DNA from 2 places in the Paenibacillus azoreducens genome. Region 2 is predicted to be linked to the other one. Evidence: riboswitches for the same ligand, from Rfam matches in the RefSeq annotation. Region 2 holds a riboswitch; the other holds the start of a gene.
The links. Region 2 has a riboswitch for glycine ahead of L6442_RS31195 (alanine/glycine:cation symporter family protein). Riboswitches for the same ligand answer to the same signal wherever they lie in the genome.
Positions count from the first base shown of each region.

Region 1: another riboswitch for glycine. It lies ahead of sdaAB (L-serine ammonia-lyase, iron-sulfur-dependent subunit beta); the one in region 2 lies ahead of L6442_RS31195 (alanine/glycine:cation symporter family protein).

Region 1 is NZ_AP025343.1:2,152,126-2,161,370, forward strand. Features, by position in the region: gene L6442_RS09215 (NfeD family protein) at 1-427, shown strand, start outside; gene L6442_RS09220 (flotillin lipid rafts scaffold protein FloT) at 427-1,953, shown strand; gene gcvPB (aminomethyl-transferring glycine dehydrogenase subunit GcvPB) at 2,130-3,587, opposite strand; gene gcvPA (aminomethyl-transferring glycine dehydrogenase subunit GcvPA) at 3,584-4,936, opposite strand; gene gcvT (glycine cleavage system aminomethyltransferase GcvT) at 4,933-6,054, opposite strand; glycine riboswitch at 6,174-6,302, opposite strand; glycine riboswitch at 6,306-6,403, opposite strand; glycine riboswitch at 7,070-7,183, shown strand; gene sdaAB (L-serine ammonia-lyase, iron-sulfur-dependent subunit beta) at 7,425-8,099, shown strand; gene sdaAA (L-serine ammonia-lyase, iron-sulfur-dependent, subunit alpha) at 8,107-9,039, shown strand; gene gcvH (glycine cleavage system protein GcvH) at 9,102-9,245, shown strand, end outside.
Region 2 is NZ_AP025343.1:6,957,072-6,966,316, reverse strand. Features, by position in the region: gene ltrA (group II intron reverse transcriptase/maturase) at 815-2,206, shown strand; gene L6442_RS31205 (Fic family protein) at 2,312-3,406, opposite strand; gene L6442_RS31200 (hypothetical protein) at 3,772-4,647, shown strand; glycine riboswitch at 4,896-5,007, shown strand; gene L6442_RS31195 (alanine/glycine:cation symporter family protein) at 5,162-6,502, shown strand; gene L6442_RS31190 (AraC family transcriptional regulator) at 6,589-7,416, opposite strand; gene L6442_RS31185 (glycoside hydrolase family 2 TIM barrel-domain containing protein) at 7,666-9,245, shown strand, end outside.

The DNA of each region.
Region 1 (9,245 bases), 2.5 Mb from region 2:
GTCGGTCGATTTCCTGAAACCGATGGTCATCGCAAGCGCAGTGACGGTGTTTGGCGGAGCGGGCATTTTGCTTACGCATTACACGAGCTGGAGCAATGCAGCGGTGGTGTTGATATCGGCGGTCCTTGCCATAGTGATTGCGGCGCTTGTTTTTTTCTTTTATGTCAAGCCCATGAACAACAGTGAAAACTCCACCGCATATTCCATCCGCGAACTTTCGGGCCGCATTGGCGAGGTCACCATACCGATTCCCGAATCGGGTTTCGGCGAGGTCATGATCAAGCTCGGGGCCGGGAACACCGTGCATATCGCTTCAAGTCTCGAACGCTGCGTGCTTGCTGCCGGCACAAGGATTGTCGTCGTTGACGTACATGACGGGGTATTGCGTGTTACCAAATTAGACGAGAAAAGAGGAGATGTGGTTTGATGGATTTGCCTGATTACCTGCTTATCCCAATCATCGTTGTCGGGGTTATCATTATTTTGGGATTGGCTTTCTGGGCCCGCTACAAAACGGTAGGTCCGGATGAAGCCATGATCGTAACGGGTTCCTTTTTGGGAAGCAAAAATATTTCGGAGGATGAATCAGGGCGCAAAATCAAGATCGTCCGTGGGGGCGGAGCCTTTATTTTACCGGTTTTTCAGCGGTCGGAGTTTATCTCCTTACTTTCCCACAAGTTGGATGTTTCAACCCCGGAGGTTTATACCGAACAGGGGGTTCCGGTTATTGCCGACGGCGTAGCCATCATCAAGGTTGGCGGTTCGATCGAGGACGTCGCGACGGCGGCGGAACAATTTATCGGCAAACCGATTGATGCGCTGAAGGGTGAAGCCCAAGAGGTGCTGGAAGGCCATCTGCGGGCGATTCTCGGCTCCATGACCGTGGAGGAAGTGTACCGGAACCGCGACAAGTTCGCGCAGGAGGTTCAAGGCGTGGCGGCCCGTGATTTGAAGAAAATGGGGCTGCAGATCGTCTCCTTTACGATCAAGGATGTCCGCGACAAGCAGGGATATCTGGATGCGCTCGGCAAACCCCGGATAGCAGCGGTGAAGCGGGATGCCGAAATCGCGGAGGCCGAAGCAATGCGGGACGCACGGATTCAAAAGGCGAATGCCGAAGAGCAGGGGCAGAAGGCCGAGTTGCTGCGCGATACGAACATTGCCGAAGCCACGAAGGAAAAAGAGCTGAAGGTCGCGTCCTTTAAGAAAGATCAGGACACTGCCAAGGCTGAAGCCGACCAGGCATACCATATCCAGGAAGCCCGCGCCAAGCAAACGATGGTCGAAGAACAGATGAAGGTCGAACTGGTCCGCAAGGAACGCGAAATCGACTTGCAGGAAAAAGAAATTATGGTTCGGCAAAAGCAATACGACGCCGAAGTGAAGAAAAAAGCGGATGCCGACCGTTACGCTGTCGAGCAGGCGGCCGAAGCGGATAAAGCGCGTAAAATGCGCGAGGCCGACGCATTGCAGTATTCCATTGAAACGCAGGCCAAAGCATCAGCAGAACAGAAACGTCTGGAAGGTCAGGCAATTGCCGATGCGGAGCGGGCCAAAGGTACCGCCGAAGCCGAGGTTATCCGCTTGCGCGGTCTGGCCGAAGCCGAAGCGAAGGAAAAACTCGCGGAAGCGTTCCAGAAATTCGGAGAAGCAGCCGTGCTCGACATTATCGTCAAGATGCTGCCTGATTTGGCAGGGAAAATCGCGCAGCCGATTTCCTCGATCGACAAGCTTACGGTCGTGGATACGGGAAAAGGCGAAGGCGCGGCCCGCGTGAGCAACTATGTGACCGAACTGATGTCCACCGCACCGGAGATGCTGAAAAACGTATCCGGCATCGATGTTGAAGGGTTGATCAAAAACTTGACGGGAAAATCGAAACCTGCTCCGGTCGTGGCCCAGCAGGAACGCGAGCTGGTGAATCTCGAAGCGGGGGCGGCGCAGGAAGATTAATTCGCCGTATAGTACGCAATAGAAATTGATGTATCAAGAAGGCATGGGATAAAGCCGTGAAGGCTTCCGTTCCATGCGCAAGCGTTGGTCGATCAACAAAAAATGGCGCCGCAGGGATTCATCCCTTGCGGCGCCATTTTTGGCGGTTCTTGTAGCGCGATCAGAGGCCCTTTAGCTTAGCTGCAGGCGCAATTCAGCACCGGCTTGCGCGCGGCCGTCGTTTCGTCCAGACGGGTAACCGGCGTATCGTAAGGTGCATTCAGAAGCAGCTCCGGCTGCTCCTCGGCTTCCTTGGCGATTTGGATCATCGTATCGATAAACGCATCCAGCGTATCTTTGCTTTCGGTTTCCGTCGGTTCGATCATGATACATTCTTCCACATTAAGCGGGAAGTAGATGGTTGGCGGATGGTAGCCGAAATCAAGCAGGCGTTTGGCTACATCCAGAGTACGCACACCATATTGCTTCAGCGGCGTGCCAGACATCACGAACTCGTGTTTGCAGATGCCTGGATACGGAATATCAAAATAAGGTTCAAGACGTTTCATCATGTAGTTGGCGTTCAGCACGGCGCATTCCGATACGCGGCGCAAGCCTTCAGGACCATAGCTACGCATGTACGTATACGCCCGGACCAGAATGCCGAAATTGCCGTAATAAGCTTTTACGCGGCCGATCGATTGCTCGTTAGCGCCTTCCAGCGTAAAGAGGCCTTCTTCTGTTTTCGTAACGTACGGTCGCGGCAGGAACGGCGTGAGCAGACTTTTTACGCCGACCGGGCCTGCGCCGGGACCGCCGCCGCCATGCGGCGTGCTCATCGTTTTGTGCAGGTTCAAATGCACAACGTCAAAGCCCATGTCGCCAGGGCGGGTGATGCCCATGATGGCGTTGGAATTAGCGCCGTCGTAGTACAGAAGCCCGCCGGCTTCGTGAACGATTGCGGCTATTTCCTGGATCTGCTCTTCGAACAGGCCGAGCGTGTTCGGATTGGTCAGCATCAGGGCAGCCGTGTCGCTGCCGACTGCTGCGCGCAGCGCATCCAAGTCGACCAGTCCTTTGTCCGTGGACGGGATCGTGATGGTTTGCAGCCCGGCAACGGAAGCGCTGGCCGGATTCGTACCATGCGACGAGTCCGGCACGATCACCTTGTCGCGCTGCTCTCCGCGGCTTTCATGGTATGCGCGGATCATCATGAGGCCGGTCCATTCGCCATGTGCGCCGGCGGCCGGCTGCAGCGTTACGGCATCCATGCCGGTAAGCCCCGCCAAATCCTGCTGCAGCTGATACAACAGCTGGAGTGCGCCTTGGATGCTTTCTTCGGGCTGATAAGGATGGAGTTTGGCGAATCCCGGGTAGCGCGCTACATCTTCATTGACTTTCGGATTGTATTTCATCGTGCAGGAGCCAAGCGGATAAAATCCGTTGTCCACGCCGAAATTGCGGCGGGAAAGCTCGGTATAGTGGCGGATAACATCAACTTCGAATACTTCAGGCAAAGCCGCCGGCTCGCTGCGCAGCATGGAGGCCGGAATGACGGATTCCGCTTCCAGCTCCGGCACGTCGAGTTCCGGCAGGGAGTATGCGATACGTCCGGGATGGCTCAGTTCAAATATCAATGCTTTTTCCTGTATCATAAACAGCCCTCCAGCAGTGATGCGAATTGGTCAATCTGTTCTTTGGTTCTGCGTTCGGTCACGGCGATCAGCATATGTCCTTCAAGCTCCGGATACGAGCGGCCAAGGTCATAACCTCCAAGAAAACCTTCCTTGAGCAGCTTCTTGTTGACGTCGGAAACGGATGCGCCGCCAGGAAGCTTGATTACAAATTCATTAAAATATGGAGCCGTATACGCCAGCGTCACGCCAGGCACTTTGGTCAGCCGATCTGCGGCGTAATGGCTTTTTTGCAAGTTAAGTTTGCCGACATCGATCAGTCCCTGTTTGCCCATCACCGACAAATATACGGAGGCGCAAAGCGCAAGCAGCGCCTGGTTCGAACAGATATTCGAGGTCGCTTTTTCACGGCGGATATGCTGTTCACGGGCCTGCAGCGTCAGCACAAAACCGCGTTTGCCGTTCCGGTCGACCGTCTGGCCGACAATCCGTCCCGGCATTCTGCGCATATGATCCTTGGATACGGCGAAAAATCCGCAAGTCGGACCGCCTAACGAAGCTGCAATGCCAAGCGGTTGGGCGTCTCCCACCACGATATCGGCGCCAAGCTTGCCGGGTGCTTCCAGAAGTCCCAGCGACAATGGATTGGTGCTTACAACCATGAGGCCTTTGTGGGCATGGATCAGGTTGCCGATCGCAGCGAGATCTTCAACCGAACCGAAGAAGTTCGGGTTTTGCACCAGAACGGCGGCGGTATCGCCTGTGACAACCTTGGCCAGTTCTTCCATGTCCGTTACGCCATTTTTGGTGCCAACTTCCACGATGTCGAGTCCGAGACCATGGGCATAGGTGTGAATCACCTGTCTGGATTCCGGATGAACGGCAGAGGAGATCACGAGCTTGCTGCGCTTGGTAGCCGCACTTGCCAGTGAACCGGCTTCAGCAAGGGCTGTCGCGCCGTCATACATGCTGGCATTGGCAACAGCCATGCCCGTAAGTTCGCAAATATAGGATTGGAACTCGAATATGGCCTGCAGCTCGCCTTGGCTTACTTCGGCTTGATAAGGCGTATAGGCGGTATAAAATTCCGATCTCGATACCACATGGTTGATCACGGACGGAATATGATGGTCATAAAGTCCGGCGCCAAGGAAGCTTGGGTATTGGTCGGTATTGGCGTTTTTGGCGGCAAGGGCGGACAAGTGGGTAGTAAGGGCATATTCGTCCAGACCTTTGGATACGGGCAGTTCGCCTTTAAACCGGATTTCGTCCGGGATATCCTTGAACAAATCTTCGATGGAGTTCAGTCCGACGGTTTTCAGCATTTCCTGCTGATCCTGCTCGGTCATGGGCAAATAACGATGTTTCACTTGGAGTCAGCTCCTTTTCGGGCTCTTTTGTAAAAAGGCGTGCTTACAACTTCGGCTTTCAGACGTTTGCCGCGTATTTCCACTTCAACCTGCGTGCCGGTCGCGGCATGATTGCTGTCAATCAAAGCAAGGCCCAGGTTGCGTTTGAGGGTTGGCGATTGGGTTCCGGTAGTGATTTCACCGATCTGCGTGTCGCCGGCATAAACAGGATAATGGGAACGCGGGATGCCGCGGTCAATCATTTCCACGCCGACCAGTTTCCGCGGAACGCCGCTGCTTTTTTGCTGCTGTAGCGCTTGTTTGCCGATAAAATCATCCTCTTGGTTCAGCTTCACGAAAAAGCCGATGCCGCCTTCCAGCGGGGAGATTTCTTTGGACAGTTCCTGGCCATAAAGCGGCAGCTTCGCTTCAAACCGGAGCGTATCGCGGGCGCCGAGTCCTGCGGGCAGCAGTCCGTGCGCTTCTCCATGCTCGAACAATCCTCTCCATACAGTGGGAGCATCCGCCGCTTTAAGGTAAATTTCAAATCCGTCTTCACCGGTATAACCTGTGCGCGAGATAAGGACGGATGCGCCGAACAAGTTTACATTTTGCAGGAAGTGAAACGAACCGAGCGCTGACAGATCCGCATCTACGAGGGGATTCAGAATTTCCTCCGCTTTAGGTCCTTGGATCGCGAGAAGAGCCGTTTCGTCGGATTGATTGGTCATTTGAACTCCATTTTTCAGATGCTGCTGCAGCCATTCCCAGTCTTTGTCGATGTTGGATGCGTTGACGACAAGCATGTAAGACTGCTCTTCCAGCTTGTAAATCAGCAAATCATCAACGACGCCTCCGTCCGGATAACACAGGGCACTGTACTGCGCCTGGCCGGGTTCGAGTTTAGTTACATCATTGACGGTCATGTACTGAATAAAGCTTTCGGCCTCCGGACCGCTCACCATAAACTCTCCCATATGGGACACATCGAATAAACCGGCGGCTTCACGAACGGCCTCATGCTCTTTATGAATGCCGCTAAACTGGACCGGCAGCTCCCAACCGCCAAAATCGATGCACCGCACGCCAGGGATTTCGGCATACAGAGGGTAAAGCGGGGTACGTTTCAGCTCGGACACGTTTCCATCTCCTTCTCTATTCACATTTTTAAAAAGAGGATTTTGCAAAATCCCGAAAACACAAAAAGGACAGGCAGAAGAATAAGCATACCGCATTTTGCGGCATACCGGTTCTTATGCTCTGTCCTTGGTACCTGAGAGTTACCTTGCCAAATACGGCCGCTGTAAGACTAAAGGATAATAAAGCTTCAGTGCCGGCAGGCAAGTTTCCCCTTGGGTGATTCTTCGGTCAAGAATTCTCTCCAGAGATGCGTCCGATAATGGTCCTTTTGCCTGAGAGATTCACCCTGTTGTAAGGGTTTACTCCTTCGGCGTCACTATATAAAAGAGGTTGTTCAAAAAGTCCGCTTTTGATAAGAAAACCAATCGAGGTCAATACAAGGATGAGCGACCGCGATGCAAAGGTAGGTTTTCTTGCGATATAGAATTTCATCAGCTGTGCTGATAACTCATGAATTCTATATCTAACACGAAGTGAATCAGGAAGTGAACTCGGCATCGAATCTTGAATTCAGCCGGGCCTTCTGGTGCTCACGTACCCACTACGTACGCTCCGCTCCTTTCGTCCCTATCTTCATCCAACCTTCTCGGTGCTGAAAACCGGCCTTTTTTGAACACGCATTAAATCAGTAATCTCTCCCATTACCTTCATCCGCTATTGAATTGTCTTACTACCATTAATACTCAAAGGCGGCGGGAATGTCAACAGAATTATGAGGCAAAAACCCAGGATTCAAGGCAAGGAAGAATCTCACAAAATCTTTTGATTTTTTCTTCCTTTTTTATACAGATTAATGACCGGCTCCGGCATTGCGCTTGGCGCCATGAAGTACATCCGCAGCGGCATGCGGATATAGGCGGCAGACACTCCACAATATGCATAGCGGCAAGGGCTGGCCTTGGATGCGGGAAATGGCTTTCGTTATATTGACACCGCTGTTCCCTCTGCTTTATTCTTAAGGTGATTAGGATTGTAAATGGTTCCAAAACATAATTGATTTCGATATATAGCGGATGAAGGCGAACGGGAGAGACCGTCCCCGGCAAGGAGGGCGGCACCGAAGGAGCAAGCTGCATGTACGCACATACAGGCGGCTAATCTCTCAGGTACAAGGAACCGTCGCCGGACGCGGCTCTGGAGAGAGCGTCAGCCACCCAAGGGGAACGCGGAAACGGTGATTTCCGTTTAAACTCTCAGGTACAAAGGACAGAGAAAAAGGTGCTGCATGCCTTTTTTGCTGTCTTTTTCTTTTGAAAACTATGCATTGTATGCGTTTTTCAGCAGAGCTGATGATGTCCGCGGGACATAAACCATTTTGAAAACTGTTCAAATTCCTGATACGAATACTTGCACAGGAGCGTGGAAGTCCTTGAGATTCAAAAATGTATTTTCTATCATCGGTCCGTCCATGGTGGGCCCCTCCAGTTCCCATACCGCTGGCGCCGTACGAATTGGGAGAGTTGCGCGCAAGCTGCTGGGTTGCCAGCCGGAGAAAGCGCAGATGACCTTGTTCGGATCTTTTGCCGAAACCTATTGGGGGCATGGGACGGATTTGGCTTTAACGGCCGGGCTTCTTAATTTTGACACAGACGATGAACGGATTCCGGAAGCCGATCTTGAAGCGGAGAAAGCCGGGATGGTCACGGAATGGGTGCAAGGAAAAGGAAACGGTCCCCATCCAAACTCCGTGAAAATATCGCTTTGGGGCGGAGACCGCAAGGCCGAGATCGTGGCGGCTTCGATCGGCGGAGGTACGATAGCGGTTTACTCGCTGAACGGTTTTGACGTGCAGATTACAGGGGAGTATCCGACGATTGCCGTCACCCATTCCGACCGTCAGGGCGTGCTTGCCAGTTTGACATCGCTGCTCAGCCGCGAAGGGATCAACATCGGTTATATGGACGTGGACCGCAAAGGACGAAGCGAAGCGGCCATGACGGTGTTTGAATTGGATTCTGCTCCTGAGGGGAGCCTGATCGAAGAGATGTTGAAACTGCCGCATGTTTTGGAAGTGACGTTGATTGATTTGACCCAAAGGAGCTAATGGACTTATGAGATTCGAAACGCTGGATCAGCTGGCAGAAATCTGTCTAAAAGAAAATAAAACGATTGCAGAAGTAATGCTGGCGGATCAAGCCAAGGAAACGGGCATTTCTGCGGATGAGGTATTCCGGCAGATGGCGGAATATTATCAGGTCATGAAGGAAGCCGTCCAAAAAGGACTGACAGGCAATACCAAATCCCGCAGCGGGCTGACGGGGGGCGACGCCAAAAAAGTGGCGGATTACATGCGGCAAGGCGAATCTTCGCTTGGCGGTCCGTCCGCGACGGCGATGGCATATGCGCTGGCCGTATCTGAAGTGAACGCCTCCATGGGCAGAATCATTGCCACGCCGACCGCCGGCTCCTGCGGGATTATCCCCGGCGTGTTCGTCAGCGCGCAGGAGCGGTTCGGCTGGGATGACGACAAGCTGGTTCACGGCTTGTTTACCGCCGGCGCGATCGGCTTCGTTATCGCCAACAACGCTTCGATTTCCGGCGCGGAGGGCGGCTGCCAAGCCGAAGTCGGATCCGCGATCGGCATGGCGGCCGGGGCGATGGTCGAGCTGCGGGGAGGTTCGGCGCAACAGGCTGTACATGCCGTAGGCCTTGCTTTGAAGAACTGCCTGGGCCTCATCTGCGATCCCGTTGCCGGGCTGGTTGAAATCCCCTGCATCGTGCGGAACGGTCTGGGGGCCGTCACCGCGCTGGCAGCAGCCGATATGGCCCTTGCCGGCGTCGGCAGCGTGATTCCTGCCGATGAAGTTATCGGCGTCATGCTTGAGGTGGGCAGCGCCATGCCGACCAAACACCGCGAAACCGGTAAGGGCGGTCTGGCCGCAACACCTACCGGACGCAAGCTGACCAAAGAACTGGTCGAGCAGCGCCGCCGCAAAGCCAAGGAAGCCAAAGAAGCCAAACAACCACCGTCAGACACCAAATAATGGCTCATCAAAGTAACATGTTACGAAGATCATTACACTAATCGAAGGAGAGTTGTGAACAAATGAGCAATGTGAAAGAGAACCGTTGGTACAGCAAGGATCATGAATGGGTAGAAAAGGTAAGCGGAAACGTCGTGCGCATCGGAATCAGCGATTTTGCGCAGCATCAGCTCGGAGATATCGTGTTTGTGGAGCTGCCGGAAGAA
Region 2 (9,245 bases):
ACTGTTGGAATGGAAAGCAATTTATCTAGAAATTCCTAAACAAATAAGAGAATTTTTTATTAATAGATTGTTTTGAGGCGCCTCCATTTGATGAGACTTTATTTGATATAAATTATATTATGGACCAACTGACATCAATTGAGAGAAGTATGCTTCAAATGCTATTAAATAACTATCGTTTGGACATTGTAGCGAATAAATTATCATTATCGCTGCTTCAGATGGAATCAACAATAAATTCCATCCAGAGAAAGGTACGATTCTATTATACTGAAGGTTTTTGATCAAGCTGGATTTCTGCATTAGTAAAGCTTAAATTGCTCTTTTACCCTGTGAAGTATTGGAAAGTTATATGGAAAAAACTAAAGAAAAGGGCAGAAAAATTCTGCCCTTTATCGAAGTACGCCCAGCATGGGCGTCATCTCTAGGGTGAAAGTCCTGAACGGGGGCTGGCGAGCGCCTACCGTTAGCCAAGGGCAAGGGTGTCTGTCGCGAGGCAGAATCTGAAGGAAGCCGGAGGCAAAAGCACGGGCCAAGGTACACGAACTGGATTCGAGGCAGGGATAGCCGGATGAGTTGCCTTCACACAACGAAATCCCAAGCCGCCAAAGGCTATTCCTGTAAACTCCAGTGGTCGCGGGCGGAAATATGACGTTCTTATCTGGGGAGACCTGCGGGAGAAAAAAATGCGAAGTCACTTCGTAACCACAGCCTTCCGGCTGTGCTGAACCCGCAGGAGTCAGCAGAGGCCATAGTACGCGAGTACGGGACACCGGAAAACGGAAGGGCCGAACCGAAAGGAGAGAGGAAACCGATGCGTTCGAGTGAAAAGCGAAGACAGCCGAATATCCCGCAAGGGAGCTTCCAGCAGAGAGAAGCGGTGAAGCCGCAAGGGTATGTTGGAGCGCCGAGCTCTTCACCGGCACAAGTCGCCCCTTCCTCTCGCGAAGACCAAAACGACCTGCTGGAGAACATGCTCGAAGGAGATAACCTTCGGCTCGCTTACAAGCGGGTGGTCCAAAACGGAGGAGGTCCTGGTGTGGACGGTGTAACGGTAGCCGAGCTACAAGCTTACCTGAAAACTCACTGGGAAACGGTGAAAGCCGAACTTCTGGCGGGAACCTACCGGCCGGCGCCAGTCAAACGGGTGGAAATCCCCAAACCCGGAGGCGGCGTACGGCTGCTCGGTATCCCGACCGTAATGGACCGCTTCCTCCAGCAAGCGCTTCTACAAGTGATGAATCCGATGTTTGATGCTCACTTTTCGTGGTACAGCTACGGCTTTAGATCCGGAAAGCGGGCTCATGACGCAGTGAAGCAAGCGCAGCACTATATCCAAAGCGGCCGAAGATGGGTCGTAGATCTGGACCTGGAGAAGTTCTTTGACCAGGTGAATCATGATATGCTCATGGCCAAGGTGGCACGGAAGGTGAAGGACAAGCGAGTGTTGAAGCTGATCCGAGCTTACCTGAGTGCCGGAGCGATGGAAAACGGAGTTTGCCAAAAGACCGAGGAAGGAACGCCGCAAGGTGGTCCGCTCAGTCCACTCTTGGCCAACATCCTGCTGGACGATCTGGATCGAGAGCTTCACCGGAGAGGATTGCGGTTTGTCCGCTACGCGGACGACTGTAATATCTTCGTCGCGAGTAAACGAGCAGGAGAGCGTGTGATGGAGTCGGTGACACGCTATGTAGAAGGAAAGCTAAAACTGAAAGTGAATCGGGAGAAGAGCGCGGTGGACCGGCCATGGAACCGTAAGTTTCTTGGCTTTAGTTTTCTGTCGAACAAGAAGGCTACGATTCGACTAGCCCCCAAGACGATACACCGATTGAAGGAGAAGATCCGGGAGCTCACAAGCCGCACCCGCCCGATAGCGATGGAAGAGAGGATTGCTCGTCTCAATCGCTATCTGATGGGTTGGCTGGGCTACTTTCGTCTGGCCTCAGCCCAGAAACACTACGAGAGATTGGACAAATGGATCCGAAGAAGATTGCGCATGTGCCTATGGAAACAATGGAAGCGAGTACGTACGCGTATCCGAGAACTCCGGGCCTTGGGCGTGCCAGACTGGGCCACTTTCATCATGGCCAACTCCCGCAGAGGAGCTTGGGAAATGTCCCGAAACATGAATAACGCCCTTCCGACATCCTATTGGGAAGCGAAAGGGCTGAAAAGTCTGCTTTCTCGTTATTTGGAACTTCGTTAACCTTTTGGAACCGCCGTATGCGGACCCGCATGTACGGTGGTGTGAGAGGACGGGGGTTCGTCACCCCCTCCTACTCGATTTTTTTTATACTGTTCTCAATTTGCCTTACCGTAATTTGTCCAGCAGATTATAGTAATAATATGTTTTGAACCTTTGTTTGCCATCAGAAAAAATAATTCTGTTTGCTTCCAGAATGGATAAATATCTTCTACAGGTTGCCTCTGAAATATCTGCTGTGGATGAAATGGTATGGACTGTAAATATCGGTTTTTGAAAAACAGCATCGATCAACTTTTTGACTCCGCTGCTGTTGATGAGTGATTGAGCTACATCTAAATCGTGATCATATAATTTGTTGATCTCATTAATTAGCCTGATATTTTTGTCTGCTTGAAGAATAATCGCTTCAAGGAAGAAGAGAACCCATTGATTCCAATCTCCTTTATATCTAGTGTCGTTAAGATAACGATAATATTTGTGTTTATCCCGTTCTAATGCCTCACTTAAGAAGAAATTAGGATAGTCAATTACCTTTTTGCTATATAAGTACAAAGGAATTAATATTCGGCCTATTCTTCCGTTCCCATCAAGAAAGGGGTGTATAGTTTCAAATTGGGCGTGAATGATGGCGATTCTTACAAGTTCATCAAGGTCATCTTGCGGGTTATTGATATAAATTTCAAGATTGTTCATATAACTATTGACCAAATGAGGTTGTGGAGGAATATAAGTAGCGGTTTCAATAGTGCATCCCTCGGGTCCGATGAAGTTTTGTATCGTTCTATACTCACCAGGGGACCTGTTGCTTCCTCGCACATTATTGGACATTAGAGTTATGTGCATTTCTTTGAATAGTCTGGTTGATATCGGGAGAATGGATAATCTATCCATTCCATCTCGTAATGCATGATAATAATTTAGAACTTCTTGTACATCTTTATTATTTTTTCTACTGTGTGCCTCGACTTCGAGGACCTCATCCAAGGTTACTTGGGTACCTTCAATTTTAGTCGATTGTACTGCTTCATTCAGCATAACAGGATTTAATAATAGATGTGAAGGAAGCTTTGTATTTTGAAGTAATACTTGGTACTGTGCAACCTTTTTATTCGCTTCAATTAACTCGTGGAGGAACATGAGCTGGTTAAGACGATCATTGCCTAACGGCAAATTCTCAGGTGTAAATGGTACTTGTGCCATCTGAACTCCTCTCTTTCAAGAGATATCACATTATTTTATTTACATTTTAACCGAAATATGATTCTAAATACATATATAATGGAAATAAGAAACGAAAATTGCGAAATTTGATGTTTAAATGGGTTGATTTCCCTGTTGGGAGATAGAGTGTACTTAAAAGCAATGCCGCATGCTGCCTGGGACATTGGCAGCATTCCCTGCAATGATCGTCTTCCGGTTATCTGTTCTAGGCGAAAAGCATCGTTTTTTCGGGACATTTCGCGAAATGGGTTGTGCGCCGAGCGATGTTTATATACGATCAGTCCAAGCTTTTTATTTCGCAAAGGCTAATGAATTCCAATCGCGACGGATACGGGAGGGAAACAATGAAATTCTCGAAGATGATGATGGCAACGGTGATATTGGGAGGCGTCTGCCTGTTGGGCACGGGTTTTACGACGAAACAGCTGGGCGCAGAGGTGACCCCGGAACAATCCGAGCAGGATGGCGGTGAAATCCGTGTTCCGCACAATGAGCGTCTGCTTCTGTCCACCGACCAGAAGTGGATCGAGAAGGAAGGGCATCTGTCCGACATGATCCGGCTGCAATGGACGGCGGACCGGGCCAAACCCGCGATCGCATGGGCCGATGAGAAAGGCATGGACAAGACAGCCATCATCTCCCATGACAAAGCAAATAATCCGGAGCAGCATGATCATAAGCATATGTCGTTCGAGACGACGATGTCGCCAACAGGAGAATACGCGAATCAGCTGTTCACTCGTTTAGAAATCCCATATGACACTGACGTCAGCGAAATCCGCACCCACTCATCCAACTTCAATGTAATGAACGGCATTTTGCGGGTAGCAGGAGAAACCGGTACGAACCGGGACCTTCAGTTCAGCGTAGCCGGCAAGGATAATGAGACGACGCCAAGATGGGCCGTTCGGGCGGACAGCTCGAAGGAAGCGGGTGAAAATACAGGGGCCGACCTGCAGTTTGTCCGTTACGACGATGAAGGCGAAGCGGTCGATTCCGCACTCACCGTGCAGCGCAGCGGCGGCAATGTCGGTATAGGCACGGACGACCCCGACACCAAGCTTGATGTGAACGGGGACAAGCTGCGCGTCCGCAACAAGTATACGCCTGCTTCGTCCAAAGAAGCCTGCAGTCAGGGGCAGATCGCTTGGGACGATCAATATGTATATGTTTGCGTTGCCAAAGACAGCTGGAAAAGGACGGAGCTATCGTCCTGGTAACCTCTGCCCGAATGGCGGTACAAAACGGACCACATGCCATTGAGTCATTCGGAAGGTAATTATATCCAATAAAACAAACATCCTTGCCAAATCGTACAGGCAATCCTATAATGGTAACCAATCAAAAATTGCATATACACTGGATGAAGTTTACGGGAGACAAGCGGCAGCTTGGCCGAAGGGGCATAAACTCTCAGGCGCCAAAAGAGTTGGGATCGTACCCAGACTTGGGAGGCAGGACCGTAAGTGGACAGAACTCTGGAGAGACTCCATCAATGGAGCACCGAAGGGGCAATACGCGTGAGGGGAAGAATCCCATAACGTGTGGAAACTCTCAGGTAAAAGGACAGGGATTGCAGGATCGGTTACCGAATTTGAACACGCACAAGATGTGCATCGTTTCACATTCTTGGCGTGCGTAAGATCTGCAAATGTGTCCCCAGAGTCAAATCCTTGGATTTGGCTCTTTTTCATGTCGTCTAGGAGAATGCAACATCATGAGGGGGAAAAGGAAATGCATGTATTAGAGCTGGTAAACCAATGGGTATGGGGAGCTCCGCTGCTCATTTTATTGGTAGGCACAGGAATATGGCTGACCTGCCGGCTTGGTCTGCTGCAGGTGATAAGGCTGCCGCTTGCCTTAAGACTGATATTCAAGGCCAAAAATGAAGGCGAAGGCGACGTATCGAGCTTCGGCGCCTTGGCGACAGCGCTTGCCGCGACGGTCGGTACAGGGAATATCGTCGGGGTTGCGACCGCAATCCAAATTGGTGGTCCCGGAGCGTTATTATGGATGTGGATCGCCGCGTTTTTCGGAATGGCAACGAAATATGCGGAAGGGGTATTAGCGGTCAAGTTTCGGACGATGGATGATAAAGGTCAGGTCTCCGGCGGGCCGATGTATTATATTGAACGGGGGCTTGGCAGCAAATTTAAGCCGCTGGCCGTATTTTTCGCCATAAGCGGCGTTCTGGTGGCGTTGTTCGGCATCGGGACATTCCCGCAGGTGAATGCGATCGTATCTTCGACGCAGTCCAGCTGGGGAGTCCCCGCGATCGTGACAGCGGGAATCATGACAGTGGTGACCGCATTAGTCACTTTGGGCGGAATCAAAAGCATCTCGCAAGTGTCGACCAAGGTTGTCCCTGTGATGGCCATCATTTATATCGTTGCTAGTTTTGTCGTGCTGATCACATTTGCCGATCAAATCCCGCATGCAGTAGCCCTTGTTTTTGAGGGCGCATTTAACGGTGCGGCAGCGGGCGGAGGTTTTCTTGGCGCAACCGTCATGATGGCGATCCGAAATGGGGTGGCGCGAGGCGTGTTTTCGAATGAATCGGGCCTGGGGAGTGCGCCGATTGCAGCGGCAGCCGCAAAAACCAAGTGGCCGGCGGAACAGGGGCTCGTTTCGATGACAGGCACTTTTTTTGACACGATCATTATTTGTACGTTAACGGGGTTAACCCTGATCGTCACAGGGGTCTGGCAGGGAGCTGAACGCGGGGCGATGATGACCCAGGCGGCATTTGATGCCGCGATTCCGTACGGATCGATCATTCTGACGATATGTCTGATGTTATTTGCGTTTACGACGATTTTGGGCTGGAATTATTACGGCGAGCGCTGTATCACATATCTGTTTGGCGTGAAATCCATCCTGCCGTATCGCATTGTATTTATCCTTTTGATCGCCTTTGGAGCTTTTATCAAACTGGAGGCTATTTGGCTGCTTGCGGATATTGTAAACGGGCTGATGGCGCTGCCGAATTTGATTGCCCTATTAGGTTTATCAGGGGTAGTTGTGGCGGAGACACACCGATATTTGCAACATATGAAAAGTCAAAAGTTAGGCTGATAGAATAACAATGGCATGGATACGTCTGTACGGTTTCGTACGCGGCTCCATGCCTTTTCTAGTTTAGATCTCACCAAGGCAGAAAATCACCTTATACCATTCAGCTTGCGGAAAGCCTCCGGCGTCATCCCTTCCATACGTTTGAATAGCGTACTAAAATACCCCGGCGTCGTAAACCCCACATGCCCGGCGATTTCGCCGATCCGCGCATCTGGGCATTCCAGCAGTCGTTCCTTGCTTTTCTGGATGCGGAGCTGGTTCAGGTATTCCATGGGGCGTTTGTTCAGGATTTTGCGGAAAAGAAGGCATAAATGCTGTGTGGATACCCTGAGCTGTTCGGCGAGCTCCTGCAGCGTAATATCCCGCTGATAATGGTTTTCCATATAGTCAAAAACGGGTTGCAGGCGCAAATACCCTTGATCGGTAGAGGAAGCATGCATCCTGTCGGTCATGAGGTCAATGAGGAACATATAGGCCAGCTTGGAGCATTCCAGTCCCGCAAGCGGCTTGTCGGAGCATGTTAAGGACAGCGCGTTTTTCATATGATTCAGGATCAGTTCTTGGCTTTGCACTGTATAGACGCCGGAAGCATTTATACCGGCCAAATGAGCAAGGCTCTCGGCATCCCGTCCCATAAACGTGATCCAGTACACTTCCCATGGCTTCTCCATACTGTAATAGGCATGCTCTTCGTCGGGATATAGGAACATGCCCGAACCCGGTTTTACCCGGTATGCCTGGCCGCCCACCTTGAGTTCGCCTTGGCCGGATACACAGTGCAGCCATTGGAACTGAGGGTAGCCGTCCGGCCGGTGGATCGGTTCCTGATGATTCCAATGTCCCGCCCCCGTCATATAAATCGGAAGCTGCATCATCGTATCGCTTTGCATGAGAAACCCAAGCTTGTTTGCCATGATTCTTTTACACCTCCATTTTATCTATATGCGAAAATCGTTAAGTAAATACGAATATTTCGTTCTACATCAAGGCTTATTGGTATCTTATAATGTTAATATAACATAACTAATGATAAGGAACGATGAAACTTAGGGAGACGCCGCCTCCGGTAGGGAACAGGTTTAAGCGTTCGCATGATCAGATCCGGCTGAAGGTGGAAAATAAGCCTGCTATCATCGTTTTCTTGCTGAGAGGAGACGGAAAAGTTGACCGTACAGCCTTACTGGGAAAACCCATCCATATTGCAAGAGCATCGCGAACAAGCCCGCGCTTCCTATATTCCGTATGGAGATGTGGAAAGCGCACGCACGGGCAAACGAGCCCGCTCACCGTGGTATCAAACACTGAATGGCAGCTGGAAGTTCCAATATAACCGGCGGGCCAAAGATATCGGCACCGATTGGACCCGGGAAACATTCGATACGACGGATTGGGATGATCTGCTTGTTCCATCTTGCTGGCAGGTACAAGGGTATGATCAGCTTCAATATACGAACGTTAATTATCCATTTCCTTATGATCCGCCATATGTGCCGGACGACAATCCTGCCGGTTTGTATGTAAGGGAGTTTCGTGTTGGCGAGAATTGGTCAGGTAAAGACACGTACATCATGTTCGAGGGTGTGAACGCTTGCTTCTATCTATGGATTAACGGAGCTTACGTCGGATACAGCCAAGGCAGCCGCGTGCCCGCAGAATTTAACATCGCTTCATATGTACGCCAAGGAAGCAATAAGATTGCCGTGATGGTGCTTAAATGGTGTGACGGCTCTTATTTGGAAGACCAGGATCAATGGCGTTATACAGGTATTTTCCGTGACGTGTATCTGCTTGCGCGCGATAAAGCCCATGTCCGCGATGTTTTCTGCCGCACGGAGCTTGCGGAGGATTTGAGATCCGCCCGGCTGCAGGTAGAGCTGGAGACAACAGGCGCTGCGGCGGTGACGGTTCAGTTGATGGACGCTCCTGGACAAGAACTGCTGAATGAGTGCCGGAATGTGGATGGCAAGCAAGTTTTCGAATTCCACATCGACTCGCCAGTACTGTGGAACGCGGAACATCATTACCTATACGAGGTGTATGTGACGAGCGGCGAGGAAGTACTGCGCTTTCGGATCGGTTTCCGGCGGATCGAGATCAAAGACGGCATCTTCCGCATCAATGGACAAGACATTAAGTTGAAGGGAGTGAACCGGCATGACTCCCATCCCGAGCTTGGTCAAACGATTCCGCTGCAGCATATGATTGAGGATCTGAAGCTCATGAAGCGCCATAACGTCAATACGATCCGCACATCCCATTATCCGAATGACCCGCGTTTCCTGGATCTGTGCGACGAGTTCGGTTTTTACGTGATCGATGAAGCGGATTTGGAGTCCCACGGCGACTATGTCGCAAAGGATGGCAACGGGGTAACGAAGCTGCCTGAATGGAAGGAAGCCTTCCTGGATCGCCAGATCCGCATGGTGGAACGGGATAAAAACCATGCTTGCGTGATTATCTGGTCGCTTGGCAATGAATCTTCTTATGGGCCAAACCATGTCGCAATGGCGGAATGGACGCAAGCCCGCGATCAGTCCAGACTCGTTCATTATGAAGGAGCATCCTTTGATCCGGAGCATGTATATGATCAGAGCAGCCTTGATATGGAGAGCCGCATGTATATGCCCGTTCCTGATTTGGAGGCATACGCAAAGGACGACAGCAAAACAAAACCGATGTTTCTCTGCGAATACAGCCATGCGATGGGGAATGGCCCGGGCGATCTCAAGGATTACTGGGAGGT